4 regions of the Mesorhizobium sp. PL10 genome follow, and region 2 is predicted to be linked to each of the others. Evidence: predicted binding sites of a transcription regulator. Region 2 holds the regulator's gene; each other region holds the start of a gene.
What was found. Region 2 encodes PhoB, which activates phosphate uptake and scavenging genes when phosphate is short. Its sites were predicted from a motif close to TGTCATNNANCTGTCAT; they were not measured.
Positions count from the first base shown of each region.

Region 1: ACWGTO_RS27290 (RNA degradosome polyphosphate kinase) is a predicted target of PhoB. The motif match lies at 2,287-2,303, and genes of this name have one in related genera.
Region 3: phnF (phosphonate metabolism transcriptional regulator PhnF) is a predicted target of PhoB. The motif match lies at 2,189-2,205, and genes of this name have one in related genera.
Region 4: ACWGTO_RS25775 (NAD-glutamate dehydrogenase) is a predicted target of PhoB. The motif match lies at 1,847-1,863, and genes of this name have one in related genera.

Region 1 covers NZ_JBSKBR010000024.1:17,817-22,025, forward strand. Annotated here, with positions in the region: gene ACWGTO_RS27290 (RNA degradosome polyphosphate kinase) at 1-2,129, opposite strand, end outside; gene ACWGTO_RS27295 (zinc-finger domain-containing protein) at 2,367-2,612, shown strand; gene ACWGTO_RS27300 (FAD-dependent monooxygenase) at 2,633-3,868, shown strand; gene ACWGTO_RS27305 (TIGR02117 family protein) at 3,897-4,209, opposite strand, start outside.
Region 2 covers NZ_JBSKBR010000001.1:318,855-323,063, forward strand. Annotated here, with positions in the region: gene pstA (phosphate ABC transporter permease PstA) at 1-329, shown strand, start outside; gene pstB (phosphate ABC transporter ATP-binding protein PstB) at 347-1,171, shown strand; gene phoU (phosphate signaling complex protein PhoU) at 1,213-1,917, shown strand; gene phoB (phosphate regulon transcriptional regulator PhoB) at 1,934-2,623, shown strand; gene ACWGTO_RS01625 (ROK family protein) at 2,624-3,865, opposite strand; gene xylF (D-xylose ABC transporter substrate-binding protein) at 4,136-4,209, shown strand, end outside.
Region 3 covers NZ_JBSKBR010000001.1:599,167-603,375, reverse strand. Annotated here, with positions in the region: gene ACWGTO_RS03030 (ABC transporter permease) at 1-323, shown strand, start outside; gene ACWGTO_RS03025 (zinc-binding alcohol dehydrogenase family protein) at 380-1,396, shown strand; gene phnF (phosphonate metabolism transcriptional regulator PhnF) at 1,418-2,152, opposite strand; gene phnG (phosphonate C-P lyase system protein PhnG) at 2,287-2,748, shown strand; gene phnH (phosphonate C-P lyase system protein PhnH) at 2,748-3,359, shown strand; gene ACWGTO_RS03005 (carbon-phosphorus lyase complex subunit PhnI) at 3,361-4,209, shown strand, end outside.
Region 4 covers NZ_JBSKBR010000020.1:4,691-8,899, forward strand. Annotated here, with positions in the region: gene ACWGTO_RS25775 (NAD-glutamate dehydrogenase) at 1-1,844, opposite strand, end outside; gene ACWGTO_RS25780 (peroxidase-related enzyme) at 1,979-2,542, shown strand; gene ACWGTO_RS25785 (hypothetical protein) at 2,546-2,986, shown strand; gene ACWGTO_RS25790 (YciI family protein) at 3,167-3,490, shown strand; gene ACWGTO_RS25795 (LysE family translocator) at 3,569-4,183, opposite strand.

The sequences.
Region 1 (4,209 bases), on a different contig from region 2:
GCATCGCCCCGTCCGGACAGGCTAGGATTGGTCATGAAATATTCCTGCGCGTTGAACGGTTCCTCACCCTCCTCCAGCACCACGCGCCGGGAGGTTCCGTCAGCCAATACGTCGAAACTTTGCTGGTTGTCCATGATGTTGCCCAGCATGATCTGGCCAAGTATCTGTTCATGCACAGTTGGATTGGTGATCGGCACCATGGTCTCGACACGGCGGTCGAGATTGCGCGGCATCAGGTCGGCCGAGGAGATGTAGACGATCGCCTCGTCCGAGGGCAGGCCATGGCCGTTGCCGAAGCAATAGATGCGACTGTGTTCGAGGAAACGGCCGACGATCGACTTGACCCTGATGTTTTCCGACAGGCCCGGCACCTGCGGCCGCAGGCAGCAGATGCCGCGCACGACGAGGTCGACCTCGACGCCGGCGCGGCTGGCGTCATAGAGCGCGTCGATGATGTTGGGATCGACGAGCGCATTCATCTTCATCCAGATGCGCGCCGGCCGGCCAGCCAGGGCATAGGCGATCTCATCGGCAATGTGCTTCAGGATGCGGCTGCGCAGCGTAAACGGCGAGATCGCAATCCGCATCTCGTCGGTCGGCTCGGCATAGCCGGTGATGAAGTTGAACAGTTGGGCGACGTCGCGGGCAATCGTCGGATCGGTGGTGAAGAAGGACAGGTCGGTGTAGATGCGCGCGGTGACCGGATGATAGTTGCCGGTGCCCAGATGCACATAGTTGCGCAGCTTGCCGTCTTCCCTCCGCACCACCAGCGACATTTTCGCGTGCGTCTTCAGTTCGAGGAAACCGAACACGACCTGGACGCCGGCGCGCTCGAGATCGCGCGCCCAGCGGATGTTGGCTTCCTCGTCGAAGCGCGCCTTGAGCTCGACCAGGGCGGTCACCGACTTGCCGGCCTCGGCGGCATCGACCAGCGCGCGCACGATCGGGCTGTCGTTGGAGGTGCGGTAGAGCGTCTGCTTGATCGCGACCACTTCCGGATCGGCCATCGCCTGGCGCAGGAACTGCACCACCACGTCGAAGGATTCATAGGGGTGATGGACGACGATGTCCTTCTCGCGGATGGCCGCGAAACAATCGCCGCCATGTTCGCGGATGCGCTCGGGAAAGCGCGGATTGTAGGGCCTGAACTTGAGGTCGTCGCGCGGCACGGCGACGATCTCGGAAATCTGGCTGAGCGCCAGCGGGCCGGTCAAAACGCTGATGCGGCTCGAAGAGACGCCAAGCTCGCCTGCAACGAAGTCGCGCAACTCGCCGGGCATCAACTTGTCGAATTCGATGCGGATGACCGAACCGCGGCGGCGGCGCTTCAGCGCCGTCTCGAACAGGCGCACGAGGTCCTCGGACTCCTCCTCGACCTCGATATCGCTGTCCCGGATGATGCGGAAGGTGCCGGAGCCCTTGACCTCGTAGCCGGGGAACAGCTTGCCGATATAGAGGCCGACCGCCTCCTCGAGCGGAATGAAGCGGACGTGCTGCTTGCGGTCGGGCAGGCGGATGAAGCGCTTCAGTGCCACCGGCAGGCGCAGAAGCGCGCTCATCTCCTCGCCATTCTTGCGATGGCGCAACTGCAGCGCCATCGAGAAGCCGAGATTGGGAATGAACGGGAATGGATGCGCCGGGTCGATCGACAGCGGGGTCAGCACCGGGAACACCTGGTCCTGGAAATGGTCTTCCAACCAGACCTTCTCGTCCTTGGTCAATGCATCGCGGGTGATGCTCTCAATGCCTTCCTTGTTGAGCAGCAGCATCAGCGCCGACAGGCTGTTCTGCTGGTCCTCCTGCAGCCGCTCGACCTCGCGCAAAAGCTGTTCGAGCTGCTGCTCGGGCGTGCGCCCGTCGGGGCTCTTGAGCGCGATGCCTTCGCGCACCTGGCCGGCAAGGCCCGCGACGCGAACCATGAAGAATTCATCGAGATTGGCGGCCGAGATCGACAGGAAACGGACACGTTCGAGCAGCGGATGGTGCTCGTTTTGCGATTCCTCGAGAACGCGCCGGTTGAACTGCAGCCAGGAGAATTCGCGGTTGACGAAACGGTCGGGATTGCCGCCCTCGGGGCTCGCCACCTCGATGTTGATGAATTCGCTCTGCACCGGCTTCAGTTCATTCATGGTTTCCTGCCTGCAACCGTTCCTTTTGGAGCACCGCATATGCCGAGATGGCCATGGACGCTCTAACATCAATTTGTAACGCGTGATCCGTCGCGGAATCGCTCGGCTTCCGGGGTCATGCGCTTAACCGGCTCAACTTATCCTCTGCCAGCCTTTTGCGACAGTTTCATTTCATCGATCTTGCAAACAGAGCTGTTATGATCCAGATGCAGACGAGACTGCGTTAAGGAGACGATGATGGCAGGCGGTTCCATTCCCCATTTCCAGAACGATGCCGGCCATCCGGCGATCGACATCGGTGTCAGGGAATTCATGTGCACCGGCGCCAACCCACCTTTCGATCATCCACACGTGTTTCTCGACATGGGCGACGACAATGAAAAGGTCTGCCCTTATTGCTCGACGCTCTACCGCTATTCGGCGAAGCTGAAGGCGACGGAAACCCAGCCGCCCGGCTGCCTCTATATCGACCAGGCCGCCTGATCTTCCGCGGCAAAGCGCCGATGGAAGACGTCAGGTCCCGGCAGGTCATAATCGCCGGGGCTGGCGTCGCCGGGTTGACGGCTGCCCTCGCCTTCGCCGAACGCGGGTATCCGATAAAACTGTTGGAACAGGCGTCGCGGCTCGAAGCGGCCGGCGCCGGCATCCAGCTTTCGCCCAACGCAACGCGCATTCTTCGAAAACTCGGCGTGCTCGACCGGCTGCTGCCGGCGGCCTTGCGGCCGGAAGCGGTGGCGCTGAAGGACGCGGCGACGCTGCGCGAACTGGCGCGGGTGCCACTTGGGCAAGCGGCCGAAGCGCGCTGGCAGGCGCCGTATCTTGTTGCCCACCGCGCCGATCTGCAGGCGGCACTGCTGGCGCAAGTCGCAGAACAGCCTGGGGTTGAGCTCGTCACCGGCGCGCGGGTCACAGGTATCGCCGTCAACGCGCAAGATGTTGCCGTGACCGCCGAGGTGGATGGCCGCGCGATCGAGGCACGCGGCCGGCTCCTGGTCGGCGCCGATGGCGTCTGGTCATCGGTTCGGGCGCAGCTTACGAGTAAGGAACCGGCTTTCGGCAAAAGCCGCTTCTCGGGCGAACTCGCCTGGCGGGCCACAGTTGCGGCCGAGAGTGCCGCCGGAGAAGCCTTTGCCGCCATCGCCGCCGCCGACTGCGTCACCACGTTCCTGCACCCCGGCTTCCACATGGTCGCCTATCCCGTCAGCGAAGGTCGCGCCTTCAATCTCGCCGCCTTCACCAAGGGCGAGCGCATTGCGGAGAGCTGGTCGGGCCATGCCGACCCAGCTGTTCTCGACGGCGCCGCGCGCGGCACAGCGCCGGGCCTGGCGAAGCTTGTGGCGCTGGCCGGCCCCTGGACGGCGTTTCCGATCCATACCGTCGAACAAACGCGGTGGACGAGCCCGCAAGGCATCGCGCTGATCGGCGACGCCGCGCATGCGATGACGCCGTTTGCGGCACAAGGTGCGGCCATGGCGATCGAAGACGCAGCCACGCTTGCCGCCATCGTTGCCGATTTCCCTGCCGATCTGGCTGGGAGTTTACAGATCTGGGAGAACCTGCGGCGGCCCCGTGTCGCAAAGGCCGCACGTCGCGGCGCCGTCAACCGCCTGGCCTGGCATGCTGCGGGGCCGGTGGCGTTGGCGCGCAACCTGTTCCTGAAGATGCGCTCCCCGGAAAAGCTCGCGGCCGATTTGGACTGGCTCTATGGGTGGGAGCCGCAGAAAATCATCCGGCGCTAGACGTCGTCGGGATGCCTACCGTTTTCAGCTAATTGTAAAGCCGCATCGACAGGCTGAGCGACATCGGCAGCGGGTTCCACCAGCCGGTGCGAAGGCCGGCGGTGCGCAGACCCGCAGCCGTCCAGGTGTTGCAGCCGACCAGCGCGTTGAAATGGCCGTTCGCCTCGTAGAAGCGGTCAAAGCTGGAATAGGCTGCGTTCTCGATGACGATCGGACCGTTCGGCCCTTGCTGGAAATTCGCGTCGATGTAATCGAGCAGTGCCGCAAAACGCTTCTCATCAATGTCGAAGCCGGTGACATCAGGGTGCGGTTCGGCGATGGCGCCCGCGATATCGACATGC
Region 2 (4,209 bases):
GCGCCTCGAAGATGCAGATGGTGTTCCAGCACATACTGCCGCTTGCCGCTCCCGGCATCCTGACCGGCACCATCATCGGCCTGGCGCGTGCGCTCGGCGAAACAGCGCCGCTGCTTCTGATCGGCATGGTCGCCTTCGTCGCCGACTATCCGAAGACGCCTTTCGATCCGGCGACCGCGCTGCCGGTGCAGATCTACATGTGGGCAAACGAGGCTGAACGCGCTTTTGTCGAGCGCATGTCCGGCGCCATCATCATCCTGCTCGTCTTCCTCATGGCCATGAACATCACCGCGATCGTGCTTCGGCGCCGGTTCGAGCGGCGCTGGTAGAAAAAAGGCAATTTGGTATGAACATCATGACCGAACAGTCCCTTGAAAACGCAGTGGGCGACAAAATGAACGCCAAGTCGAACGAAGTCATCAAGATGCGCGGCGACAAGGTCGGCGTGTTCTACGGCGAGAAGCAGGCGCTGTTCGACGTCAATCTCGACGTCCGACAGAACCAGGTGACGGCGCTGATCGGCCCGTCCGGCTGCGGCAAGTCGACCTTCCTTCGCTGCCTCAACCGCATGAACGACACCATCGATTCGGCGCGGGTGACGGGCAAGATCACGCTCGACGAGGACGACATCTACGACAAGAACATCGACGTGGTCGAACTGCGCGCCCGTGTCGGCATGGTGTTCCAGAAGCCCAATCCGTTCCCGAAGTCGATCTACGAAAACGTCGCCTACGGTCCGCGCATCCATGGGCTTGCCAAGCGCAAGTCCGACATGGACCAGATCGTCGAATCCAGCCTGAAGAAGGCGGCGATCTGGAACGAGGTCAAGGACCGCCTGCAGGAGCCCGGCACCGGCCTGTCCGGCGGCCAGCAGCAGCGTCTGTGCATCGCGCGCGCCATCGCTGTGTCGCCGGAAGTGATCCTAATGGATGAGCCCTGCTCGGCGCTCGACCCGATCGCCACCGCCCGCGTCGAGGAACTGATCGACGAACTGCGCCAGAACTACACGATCGTCATCGTCACACACTCGATGCAGCAGGCGGCGCGCGTGTCGCAGCGCACGGCGATGTTCCATCTCGGCTACCTGGTCGAGGAGGGCGCCACCGACAAGATGTTCACCAACCCCGACGACAAGCGCACCCAGGATTATATTACCGGCCGCTTCGGCTGAGTCGTCCAGCGGTTGAATTTTCAGGCACGAGGACCAGGATCATGGGTGAACATACCGTCGCCTCCTTCGATGAAGAACTGGGGCAGATCAGCAAGCTGATCCGCGACATGGGCGATCTGGCCGGCTCGATGGTCAGCGGCTCGACCAAGGCGCTGCTCACTTCGGACAATGCGCTGGCGCAGCGGGTGGTTTCCGACGACGCCATCATGGACGCGCGCCAGCGGGAGCTCGACGACCGCGCCATCACGCTGATCGCCAAACGCCAGCCGATGGCCAACGATCTGCGCGCCGTGGTCGGCTCGATCCGCATGGCAGGCGACCTTGAACGCATCGGCGACCTCGCCAAGAACATCGCCAAGCGTGTCGGCACCGTCGGCTTGAGCGTCACGCCGCGCGACCTGTCGCATTCCATCGATGCGATGGCGCAGCTGGTGCTGATCCAGGTGCAGGGCGTGGTCGAGGAATATGCTGCCGCAGATGCGGCAGCGCTGGCGAAGCTCAGGAATGACGACGAGCGCATCGACGTCAAATACACCTCGGTGTTCCGCGAGCTCTTGACCTACATGATGGAAGACCCGCGCAACATCACGGCCTGCACGCATCTCCTGTTCTGCGCCAAGAACCTGGAGCGCATCGGCGATCATGTCACCAACATCGCCGAAAATGCGTATTATGTGCTGACCGGCCAGCAATTGCCCGCCAATCGCCCGAAGCAGGACGAAACGGCGATGGCCACATCGCCCTGATAAAGGTGAACTGCTGATGATTGCGCCACGCATCATGGTCGTGGAGGATGAGGAGCCGCTGGGCGTGCTGCTCCGCTACAACCTCGAATCCGAAGGCTACCAGGTCGAGGTGGTGACACGCGGCGACGAGGCCGAAATCCGGCTGCAGGAAAATGTTCCCGACCTGCTGGTGCTCGACTGGATGGTACCGGCGGTGTCCGGCATCGAGCTGTGCCGGCGGCTCAGAATGCGGCCCGAGACGGAACGGCTGCCGATCATCATGCTGACCGCGCGCGGCGAAGAGAGCGACCGGGTGCGCGGCCTGTCGACCGGCGCCGACGACTATCTGGTCAAGCCGTTCTCGACGCCGGAGTTCATGGCGCGGGTGAAGGCGCTGCTGCGCCGCGCCAAGCCGGAAGTTCTGTCCAGCGTGCTCAAGGTCGGCGACATCGTGCTCGACCGCGAGTCGCACCGGGTCTACCGCAAGAAGAGCGAGATCCGGCTCGGGCCGACGGAGTTCCGGCTGCTCGAATTCATGATGCGCCATCCCGGCCGTGTGTTCTCGCGCAGCCAGTTGCTCGACAATGTCTGGGGCGAGACGATCTATATCGACGAGCGCACGGTCGACGTGCATGTCGGGCGCCTGCGCAAGGCGGTCAACAATGGCCGCATGCCGGATGTGATCCGCACCATCCGTGGCGCGGGGTATGCGATCAGGGAAGACTGATCAGGCAACGCTCTTTCCAGCGCCCGCTCGCGCCTGCACGCCCGGCGCGAAAATCTCCTGGTCGACAAAGGTCAGCGCGCGCATGGCGCAGCCTTCGCGGATCAGCGGCAGCTCGTTGGGCTCGGTGTCGAAGGAGATCGACTTCGAGTGCTGGCCGCCGGCGGTCTGGGCAATCGCTTCGCGCAATGCCGGTTCGATCAGATCGAACGCGGCGGCGCTGACGCCGACCATGGCGACCGGTGCTGGATCGATCAGCGCGAAGAGGCTGCCGAGGCCGAAGCCAAGCGCCTCGCCGGCCTTGCGATAGGCTTCGCGCTCGGGCCCATCGGTCTCGCGGGCACGTGCAGCCAACGCCCGCATGTCGGCGTCGCCGACATCGACCGGTTCGGCATCCTCGCTCATCATTTTGGCGCTGCGCCAGATGGCGTAGTTGCCGGCATAAGCCTCGACGCAGCCGCGCCGCCCGCAGCGGCACAGCGCGCCGCCGGGCCGATGGATCATGTGGCCGAACTCGCCGCCGGAGGAATGCGTGCCGGTAAACAGTTCGCCCTTCAGCACCAGCCCCATGCCGATGCCGTGCGAGAGCAGGATGGCGATGAAATTGTCGCGGTAGCGCTCAGGCTGGCGCCATTGCAGCGCCACTGCCATCATGTTGCAATCGTTTTCCATGGTGGCCGGAATCCCGAATTCCGCTTCCAGTATGTCGGCGAAGGCAATGTCGGTCAGCGGCGTGATCGGCGACCACAGCATGGCGCGCGCCTGCGAATCGGTGATGCCCTGGATGCCCATGGCAATGCGGGCGATGCTCTGGACATCGAGGTCGGGGTCCTCGAGCCGCCGCCGCACGATTGCCGTGCATTCGCCGATCAGCTCGTCGCGCGGCATGGTCAGCGTATCCAGCCGGCGCTGCTCCTCGGCGACCACCTGGCCGGCATAGTCGATGACGGTGACGGAAAGGAAATTAAGCGACAGCACCACGGTCATCACCGCCGCCGCTTCCGGATTGAGGCCAAGGCCGACTTGCGGCCGGCCGCGTTTCAGCGCGCCGGTCTCGCCTGGCTTGCTCTCGGCCAGGATGCCTTCCGCAATCAGGTCGGACGAGATTGCCGATATGGTCGAATGGCTGAGGCCGGTGGTCGCCGCGATCTCGGTCCGCGACGGTTGGCCGGCCCGGCGCACGGCCGAAATCACCATCGCGCGGTTGCGACGGCGCAGATCGTCGTGGCGGATTCCAACCGACATCTTTCTTTTTTCCTCCCGGTCCTCCTCCCGCCTCATGATAGTGACGGCGGTCGGTGACACCAGCAAATATTGGCAGAAGCAGGCCGCGCTGTCATTGTTTATTGCGAGCCTCGAAAAAATTCGCTGAGGCCATCAGATTCCATCAGAATCGATGTTGACAGCGTCTCGCCGTTGGACCAGTATTTTTTCGAGGCTCGAAAAAATAGAGCCTCTGTGTGCCGGCCTTCGGGCCAGTTTTGTCGCGCCGCGCGCGGCGCAGGGAGGATTATCATGAACAGATTTGCAGCCGCCATGCTGGCGGGTGTCGCCATGTCGCTGACGCTGGTGTCGGTCGCGCAGGCGAA
Region 3 (4,209 bases), 280 kb from region 2:
GCACCATCTTCATGGCCTACACGCTCTCGGGTCTCTGCGCGGCGTTCGTCGGCGTGCTCTTGGCTTCGCGCATCGGCATCGGCAACCCGACCCAGGCCGAGGGCTGGGAGCTGCAGGCGATCGCATCGTCGGTGATCGGCGGCACCTCGCTGTTCGGCGCCGTCGGCTCGGTGCACGGACCGCTGCTCGGCGCCTTCATCCTCGCCACCATTAACAACGGCGCCAACCTGCTCAACGTCAACGCCTTCTGGCAGCGCATTATCACCGGCGTGCTGATCATCGTCATCGTCTACTTCGACGGCCTGCGCCGTCGCGGCAAATAATCCTCCCGCCGGTCCGCTCGACGGACCGGCGCCTTTTTGAACACTGGAATTGCTGAATGAAAGCCGTTATCTGCCGCTCGCCCGGCGATCTTGTCCTGGAAGATCGCGCCGCACCCGGCGCGCCGCCTGCGGGTTGGGCGCTGGTCGCGGTCAGCCATGTCGGCATATGCGGCACCGACTACCACATCTTCGAGGGCAAGCACCCGTTCCTCGCCTACCCCCGCATCATGGGCCACGAGGTGTCGGGCACCGTCGTCGAGGCCAGCGAAGGCGTCGATCTGGCCATCGGCGAACCGGTCGTCATCAACCCCTATCTCGCGTGCGGCAAATGCATCGCCTGCCGGCACGGCAAGCCCAATTGCTGCGTCAAGATCGAGGTGCTCGGCGTCCATCGTGACGGCGCCATGGCCGAGCAAATTCTTGTCCCGGCACAAAATCTCTATCCGACCAACGGCTTGTCGTTGGCGGACGCCGCCGCTGTCGAATTCCTCGCCATCGGCGCGCATGCCGTTCGCCGCGCCCGCGCCGAACCGGGTGCCCGCACGCTGGTGATCGGCGCCGGCCCGATCGGGCTCGGCACGGCCATCTTCGCCGGTATCGCCGGGCTCGACGTCAGTCTGCTCGACATGAGCAGCGAGCGGCTGACTTTCGCCGCAAACGAGCTCGGCTTCGCGACGCTCGACGGCTCACAAAAAGCGGCAGCCGAGCTGGTGCGGGACGCTACCGGCGGCGAGGGCTTCGATGTCGTCTTTGATGCCACCGGCAACACCGCCTCCGTGCAGTCGGCCTTCGCTCATGTCGCGCATGGCGGCATGCTGGTGCTGGTCAGCGTCGTCAAGGACGATATCGTTTTCTCAGACCCCGAGTTCCACAAACGTGAGATGACGCTGGTCGGCAGCCGCAATGCGCTCAAGGCCGACTTCGACCACGTCGCCGCCTCGATCCTAAGCGGGGCAGTGCCGCTGGCGAAGCTCGTCTCGCATCGCACGACGCTCGCCGGCACACCGCGCGATCTGGCTCGCTGGGCGCATGAGAAATCCGGCCTGATCAAGGCGGTCATCGAGGTCGGATAGCTTGCCGTCTCGAGCCCTTGGTCACAGTGCCGATAGCTTGAGCTCCACCCGCTCGGCCGGAAACCGCGTTTCGGCAAACTGGATCGGCTGACCGTCCGGCGTGACATTGACAGCGGTGGCGACCAGCACGATGGCGCCCGGCTGCAGATCGAGATCGGCGAGGTCGGCGGCATCGGCGTGGCGCGCGGACAGAACAGTCGACTGCCGGAGATAATCGTCGATGCCGAAGTGCTTGAGCGAAGCGGTGATGGATCCTGTCTCGGCCATCGCCTTCTCGATGCCGGCGAAACGCTTTGCTTCGTACCAGCTGGCAGCGCGCGACACCGGCCGTCCATCGGCCTCGCCGCGCGTCTCCAGCCGGATCACCTCGGTGCTCCTGGCAAGGCCGAGCCCCTCGGCGACGCGCTGGCTGGCCGGCTCGACCACTGATGTAAGCAGGACGATATGCCGTTCCGACGTCTGTCCTTGCAGGCCCGTCGAAAACCGCGTCCGCGCGCCGATCGGATAGGACAGCCGTTTGCGCGACAGCACAAATGTGCCGCGTCCCTGTTCGGCTCGAAGCACGCCGTCCTGCACCAGGGCTGATATGGCGCTGCGCACCGTGTGACGATTGACGCCGTAGCGTTCGGCCAACGCCACCTCCGGCGGCAGCACGGCATTCTCGGCAAAGTCGCCAGCGGCAATCGAATGCAGGATCTGGTCGGCGATCTGCCGCCACAGCGAGACGCCGCTGCGCCGTTCAATACTGCTCACCATCTTTTGCCCGGCCATTCTTGCCCCCGATCACGCCCCTGTCATCCACCCGTCATGGACACGGGTTAGATAATAGGTATAATTTGTATAGTTGTCTATATCACTAGACAAATTTTACATAGTCAGGGAGTTGCTGCATGCGAGGACAGGAAGCGCGCGACCAGGTCGAGCGCAAAGCCGTCATGGCGACGCTGGCGCAGGCCAGCGGCGACGATATCGCCCGGCTCTGGAACGGGGCCGGCCTGACCTCGGAAGCAGAACTTCTGCGTGGGCCGGAAACCGGCCTGGTAACCGTGCGCGGCCGCATCGGCGGCGGCGGCGCGCCCTTCAATGTCGGTGAAGCCACGGTGACCCGTGCCACTGTGCGGCTGCCGAGCGGGCAGGTCGGCCACAGCTACATGCTCGGCCGCGACCGCAAGAAGGCGAAGCTGGCGGCGATCGCCGACGCGCTCTGGCAGGATCCCGCGCAGCGCCAGACGGTCGAGACCGCGCTGGTGGCGCCGTTGCGGGCTGCCCAAGGCGAGGCGCGTGAAAAACGCCGCGCCGAGACGGCGGCAACGAAAGTGGATTTCTTCACCATGGTGCGCGGGGAAGACTGATGGATATCGCAGCCCAATCGATCGATGGCGGTTTCGCCGATCCGGTGTTCAACGCCCAGACAGTCTTCCGCGCGGTCATGGACGCCATGGCGCGACCGGGCAGCGTGCAGCCTTTGCCGGCCTTCGCCCGCCCGCCGGCGCCGCTGTCGGCAACCGCCGGCGCCATCGCGCTGGCGCTATGCGACAACGATACCCCACTCTGGCTCGACCCTGCTCTGCAGGCGTCCGCGGCGGTGAAATCCTGGCTCGGCTTCCACACCGGCGCGCCGCTCGCCAACACGCCGGCCGATGCGCATTTCGCTGTGATCGCCAACCCTGCGGAGATGGCAGCCCTCGACGGTTTCTCGCAAGGCACGCAGGACTATCCCGATCGCTCGACGACATTGATCCTGCGGGTCAGCGACCTCACCTCCGGCGCCCCGCTGCTGCTCGAAGGTCCCGGCATCGAAACCAGCGCGACCATCGCGCCGGCGCAAATGCCACGGCATTTCGTCGAACAGTGGAAGCAGAACATCGGGCGCTTTCCGCGCGGCGTCGACATCGTCCTGGCAGCGCCCGACGGCGTCGCCTGCCTGCCGCGAACGACGCGCATCAAGACGATGGAGGCGTAAAATGTATGTCGCGGTAAAAGGCGGTGAGGCCGCTATCGCCAATGCCCACAGCCTGCTCGCTGACCGCCGGCGCGGCGATCGTTCGGTGCCGGCATTGCGCCTCGACCAGATCGTCGAGCAGCTGGCGCTCGGCGTCGACCGGGTGATGAGCGAAGGCTCGCTCTATGATCGCGAGTTGGCCGCACTCGCCATCGTCCAGGCGCGCGGCGACATGATCGAGGCGATCTTTCTGGTGCGTGCCTACCGCACCACGTTGCCGCGCTTCGGCTACAGCAATCCCATCGACACCGGCGCCATGCTGGTCGAGCGGCGCGTGTCGGCAACCTACAAGGACCTGCCCGGTGGCCAGTTGCTTGGGCCCACCTTCGACTACACGCACCGGTTGCTCGACCCCGAGCTTGCCGCCGGCGCCGATGTCGCCGAACCGCTGCGGCGCGAGACGGAAGCGCAGGCCATGCCGCGCGTTTCGGCGATCCTCGCCCGCGAAGGCCTGATCGAGCCGGATGGCGACATGCCTCAGGACCATGTCCCCGGCGACATCACCCGCGAGCCGCTGGAATTCCCGATGGCGCGCGACATCCGCCTGCAGGCGCTGTCACGCGGCGATGAAGGGTTTTTGCTGGCGCTGGGCTATTCCACCCAGCGCGGCTATGCCCGCAACCACCCCTTTGTCGGCGAAGTCCGCATCGGCGAGGTCGAGCTGGAGCTCGACGTGCCGGAACTGCCCTTCGCCGTGCCACTCGGCACAGTGCGCGTCACCGAATGCCAGATGGTCAACCAGTTCAAGGGTTCGGCCAAGGCGCCGCCGCAATTCACCCGCGGCTATGGCCTCGTCTTCGGCCAGAGCGAG
Region 4 (4,209 bases), on a different contig from region 2:
GGCTTGCCGTAGCTGTTCTCCAGCTCCATGTCGTGGACGAAGACAGTGTCGCCGCTGTCCTCGTCAACCTCGAACGTCCGCTCGCTGATGACGCGGAAGCCGATGTTTTCCAGCACCGGCACCCGTCTGGACAACGCCACCGGGCTGCCGTGATGATAGATCTTCAATGCCGCCTGATGCGGTTTCTGCTCGCCATGGCGATAATAGTCGATGGCGATCGGATTGGCGGCGCTGATTTTGGCGATGCGCCCGGCATCGGCCAGCGCCACGCTCGCGCTGAAGGAATCGCGGTAGCTCTCAGGAAACCGCGCGGCGATAGCCTTCAACGCCTGATCGCTGCCGCCGGCCTCTGCCGCATCGGCCAGCGCATCGTCCCAGGTGCGCACGATGTCGCGGATCGCCGCCTCGACGGTCTCCTGCTCGACCTTCGGCGTCTTGCCACCGGAGCGGCCGATGATGAAATGCACGCGCGCCAGCCCGCCTTCCGGGAAGGCCGGATAGTAAGCCGACAAACGGCCTTCGAACACTGTCTTGAGGTAGGTGCCGACCTTCTCGCGCACGACGCTGTCATAGCGGTCGCGCGGCACGAAGACGAGGATGGAGACAAAGCGGTCGAACTGGTCGACACGCACCAGGGCTCGGACGCGCGGCCGTTCGACCAGGCCGAGAATGGCCGCGGCGTGCTTCTTCAGGATCGGCACCGGGACCTGGAACAGTTCGTCGCGCGGATAACTCTCCAGGACGTTGATCAGCGCCTTGCCGGAATGGTCGTGGCGGTCGAAGCCCGACTTGGCGATGATGGTTTCGGCCTTTGACCTCAGATACGGGATCTTCATCACCGAGCGCGTGTAGGCGGTCGAGGTGAACAGGCCGACGATGCGCAATTCGCCCGACAATGCGCCCTTGGCGGTGTAGGTCTTGACGCCGATATAATCGAGATAGATGCGGCGGTGCACCAGCGACTTGGCGTTGGCCTTGGTGACGATCAGCGGCTCCGGCCCATGCAGGAAGGCTCGGATTTCCGGCGTCGTCGTCACCGCTTCGGTGCCGCGCCGCAGCACCAGCACGTCGGGGTCGGAGAGGATGCCGAGGCCGGGCTTGTCGGCACGCTCCAGATTGCCGCTCTCCGCGCCGCCAGTGTATTTGAACTCGCGCATGCCGAGGAAGGTGAAATTGTCGTCGCGCAGCCACTCCAGGAAGGCGATCGCCTCGGCGACGTTCTTCTTGTCGAGCGGCACGGCGGAATAGCGAAACTCGGAGATCGCCTGGTCGAGGCGGGCGAGCATCGGCTTCCAGTCGCTGACCGCGGCGCGGACTTGGTTCAGCATCTTGCGCAAGCGATCGGCGAGCGCGTTCCCCTGCTCCGCCGTCAGGCGCGGGATGTGGACATGGACGACGCTCAGCCGGTCGAGGGTGCTGTCGTCCTTGATGACGCTGCCGTCGCCGAGAATCTCGTCGACGCCGGCCTTGCCATGGCGCACCACGATGACCGGATGGGTGACCAGAGTCGGCTCGCCGGCGGTCTCGGTGATCTCGCCAAGGATCGAATCGAACAGGAACGGCATGTTGTCGTTGACGACGGTGATGACCGTCATCGGCCGGCCCTCGCGGGAGACGCCCGACTCGGCATCGACGGCGACGACGCTCTGGCCCTTCTTGTGGACGGCGACCGCCCGCCCGGCCAGATCGGCGGCGCGCTGAAGGTCGGCGGCGTCATAGGTGGCAATGTCTTCCGCCGGCGCGCGTGCCAGCAGATAATCGGCGAGACCGGCCGACTTCTCGTCGGGCTTCGCCGCTGCACTGGCTTTTTTCTTCGGCTTAGCTGCGGATTTCACGCTCGCCATGATGTCCTCCTCCCGTCACATGCTTTTACGACTATGGTAGCAGATGACCGCCGTTTGGCGACAAAGGTTTGACGGCTCGCTAAAAATTATCGGAATTCGGCGGCCAGGCCGTAGAGAACGAGGAGGAAGACCCCATGTCCGGCAAGATCAGCGCGCTTGACCTCGGCATCGCGGAGCTCAGCGAGGCGACAAAAGCCTATTTCGCCAAATGCGAGGAAAAGCTCGGCCTGGTGCCCAATGTCCTTCTTGCCTATGCCTTCGACGAGAAAAAGCTGCGCGCCTTTACCGACACCTACAACGATCTGATGCTGGGTGAATCCGGCCTGTCGAAGCTGGAGCGCGAGATGATCGCGGTCGTCGTCTCCTCGATCAACCATTGCTATTACTGCCTGACCGCGCATGGCGCGGCGGTGCGCCAGCTGTCCTGCGACCCGGCCTTCGGCGAGATGATGGTGATGAATTTCCGCGCCGCCAATCTTTCACCGAAGCAGACAGCGATGCTGGAGTTCGCCGTCAAGCTGACCGAACAGCCGGCAAAGATCGTCGAGGCTGACCGGGCAGCGCTACGCAACGCCGGCTTCACCAACCGCGACATCTGGGACATCGCCTCGACCGCCGCCTTTTTCAACATGTCGAACCGGGTGGCGGCGGCGATCGATATGCGGCCGAACGACGAATACCACGCCATGGCAAGGTGAAACATGACGATAGACACGTCAGGCAAGTGGTGGGTTGGCAGCGACCCCACCGACATCGCAGAATACCTGGAAGCGTATGCCTCCGAAGGATCTGAGGTCAACGAATTCCGGCTTGCGCGATGCAAATGCGGTTCCACGTCATTTCTTCTTGATGCCGACGATGATGAAGGCGTGGCGCGACGAACGTGCACGGTCTGTGGGTCCCAACATCCTATCTGCGATAGTGAGGAGTTTTGGGGAGAATCCAAGCCTGAGCGCTTTGCGTGCATTGAGTGCGGTTCCGAAGCCGCAAACATCGGCGTCGGTTTTTCTATCTATCCAAATCGCGATGGCATTCGCTGGCTTTATGTCGGGGTTCGATGCTCGGTCTGCGGCGTCTTGGGATGTTTCGCCGGCTGGAAAATCGGCACGTCTGATAGCATGGACCTAATAGAGAAGGTCTAGCTCCCGAATAGCCAAGAATCAGGACCGAACGCGACTCTCCCACGGTAGCGGTCGCTTCTATCGCCCAGCCGCGCCGTATTAGCGGTCTCGCATCCCGTTGCTTGTTTGCCCGTTTGGTCCGATGATCGGCAGGCGGCATGACCGCGTGCCGGTTCGAGCCGCTCACCTAGGGAGGAGAACATGGCGAAATTTCTCTATGTCTATCATGGCTCCGGCAAGATGCCGACCGACGAGGCCGAGCGGAAAGCCTCGATGGACGCCTGGACCGGCTGGTACGGCAAGCTTGGCTCGGCCGTCGTCGACGGCGGCAATCCGGTCGGCAAGTCGAAGATGGTGCTGCCCGGCGGCAAGGTCGAGAACAATGGTGGCAGCAGTCCGACCGCCGGTTACACGATCGTCGAAGCGAAGGACATCGACGATGCCGTCGCCAAGGCAAAGGGTTGCCCGATCCTGATGGACCCGGCGTTCAGTGTCGAGATCGCGCCGATCATCGAAATGATGTGACCCGATCTACCGAAGGTCATCGAAGCAAAAAAAGATCCCGCCTTTCGCTGATGCGATCCTTCGGTTTGGGGTCATGCCCTATGACCGCGCTGCGATAGCTGCCGCGGCGCCGGCCATTGTGCCGGCGCTGATACGGTTGGCGATCTTCATCGCCCGCTTGCTCTTCAGCAGCTTGCGCGCCTGCGAAGCCGCCAGCACCCAGGCGAGATCGATGGCGATGAGCACCACCGCCATCGTCGCCGTCAGCTCGACCCAGCCGATGACGCTGACCGAAGCGAGGTCGATGATGGTCGGCAGCAACGCCAGATAGAACATCATGATCTTGGGATTGCCGAGTGTCACCGCCAGGCCGGCAAAGAACAGCTTTGTCGCCGAATCCTCACGCGGCATCTCGCCTTCCCTGGCCTCGACCGGCGCGGTCCACATCTTCCAGGCGAGGTAAGCGAGATAGGCGACACCAACCCATTTCACGACGACGAAGGCAAAGTGAAAGGTCTGCGCCACGACAGCCAGCCCGAACACCGCCAGCGACAGCCAGATGCCCTCGCCGATCCACATGGCGAGCAGGAACGGAAACACATCGCGAAACCCTTTCGAGATGACACGGGCAACCAGCGCCGCGATCGATGGGCCGGGCGAACCGGCAGCGACGAACAAAGCGGCGGCGAAGATCAGGAGCGAGGTGAGGTGCATGGCGGAGCCTTCGAGCGTTGGACGGC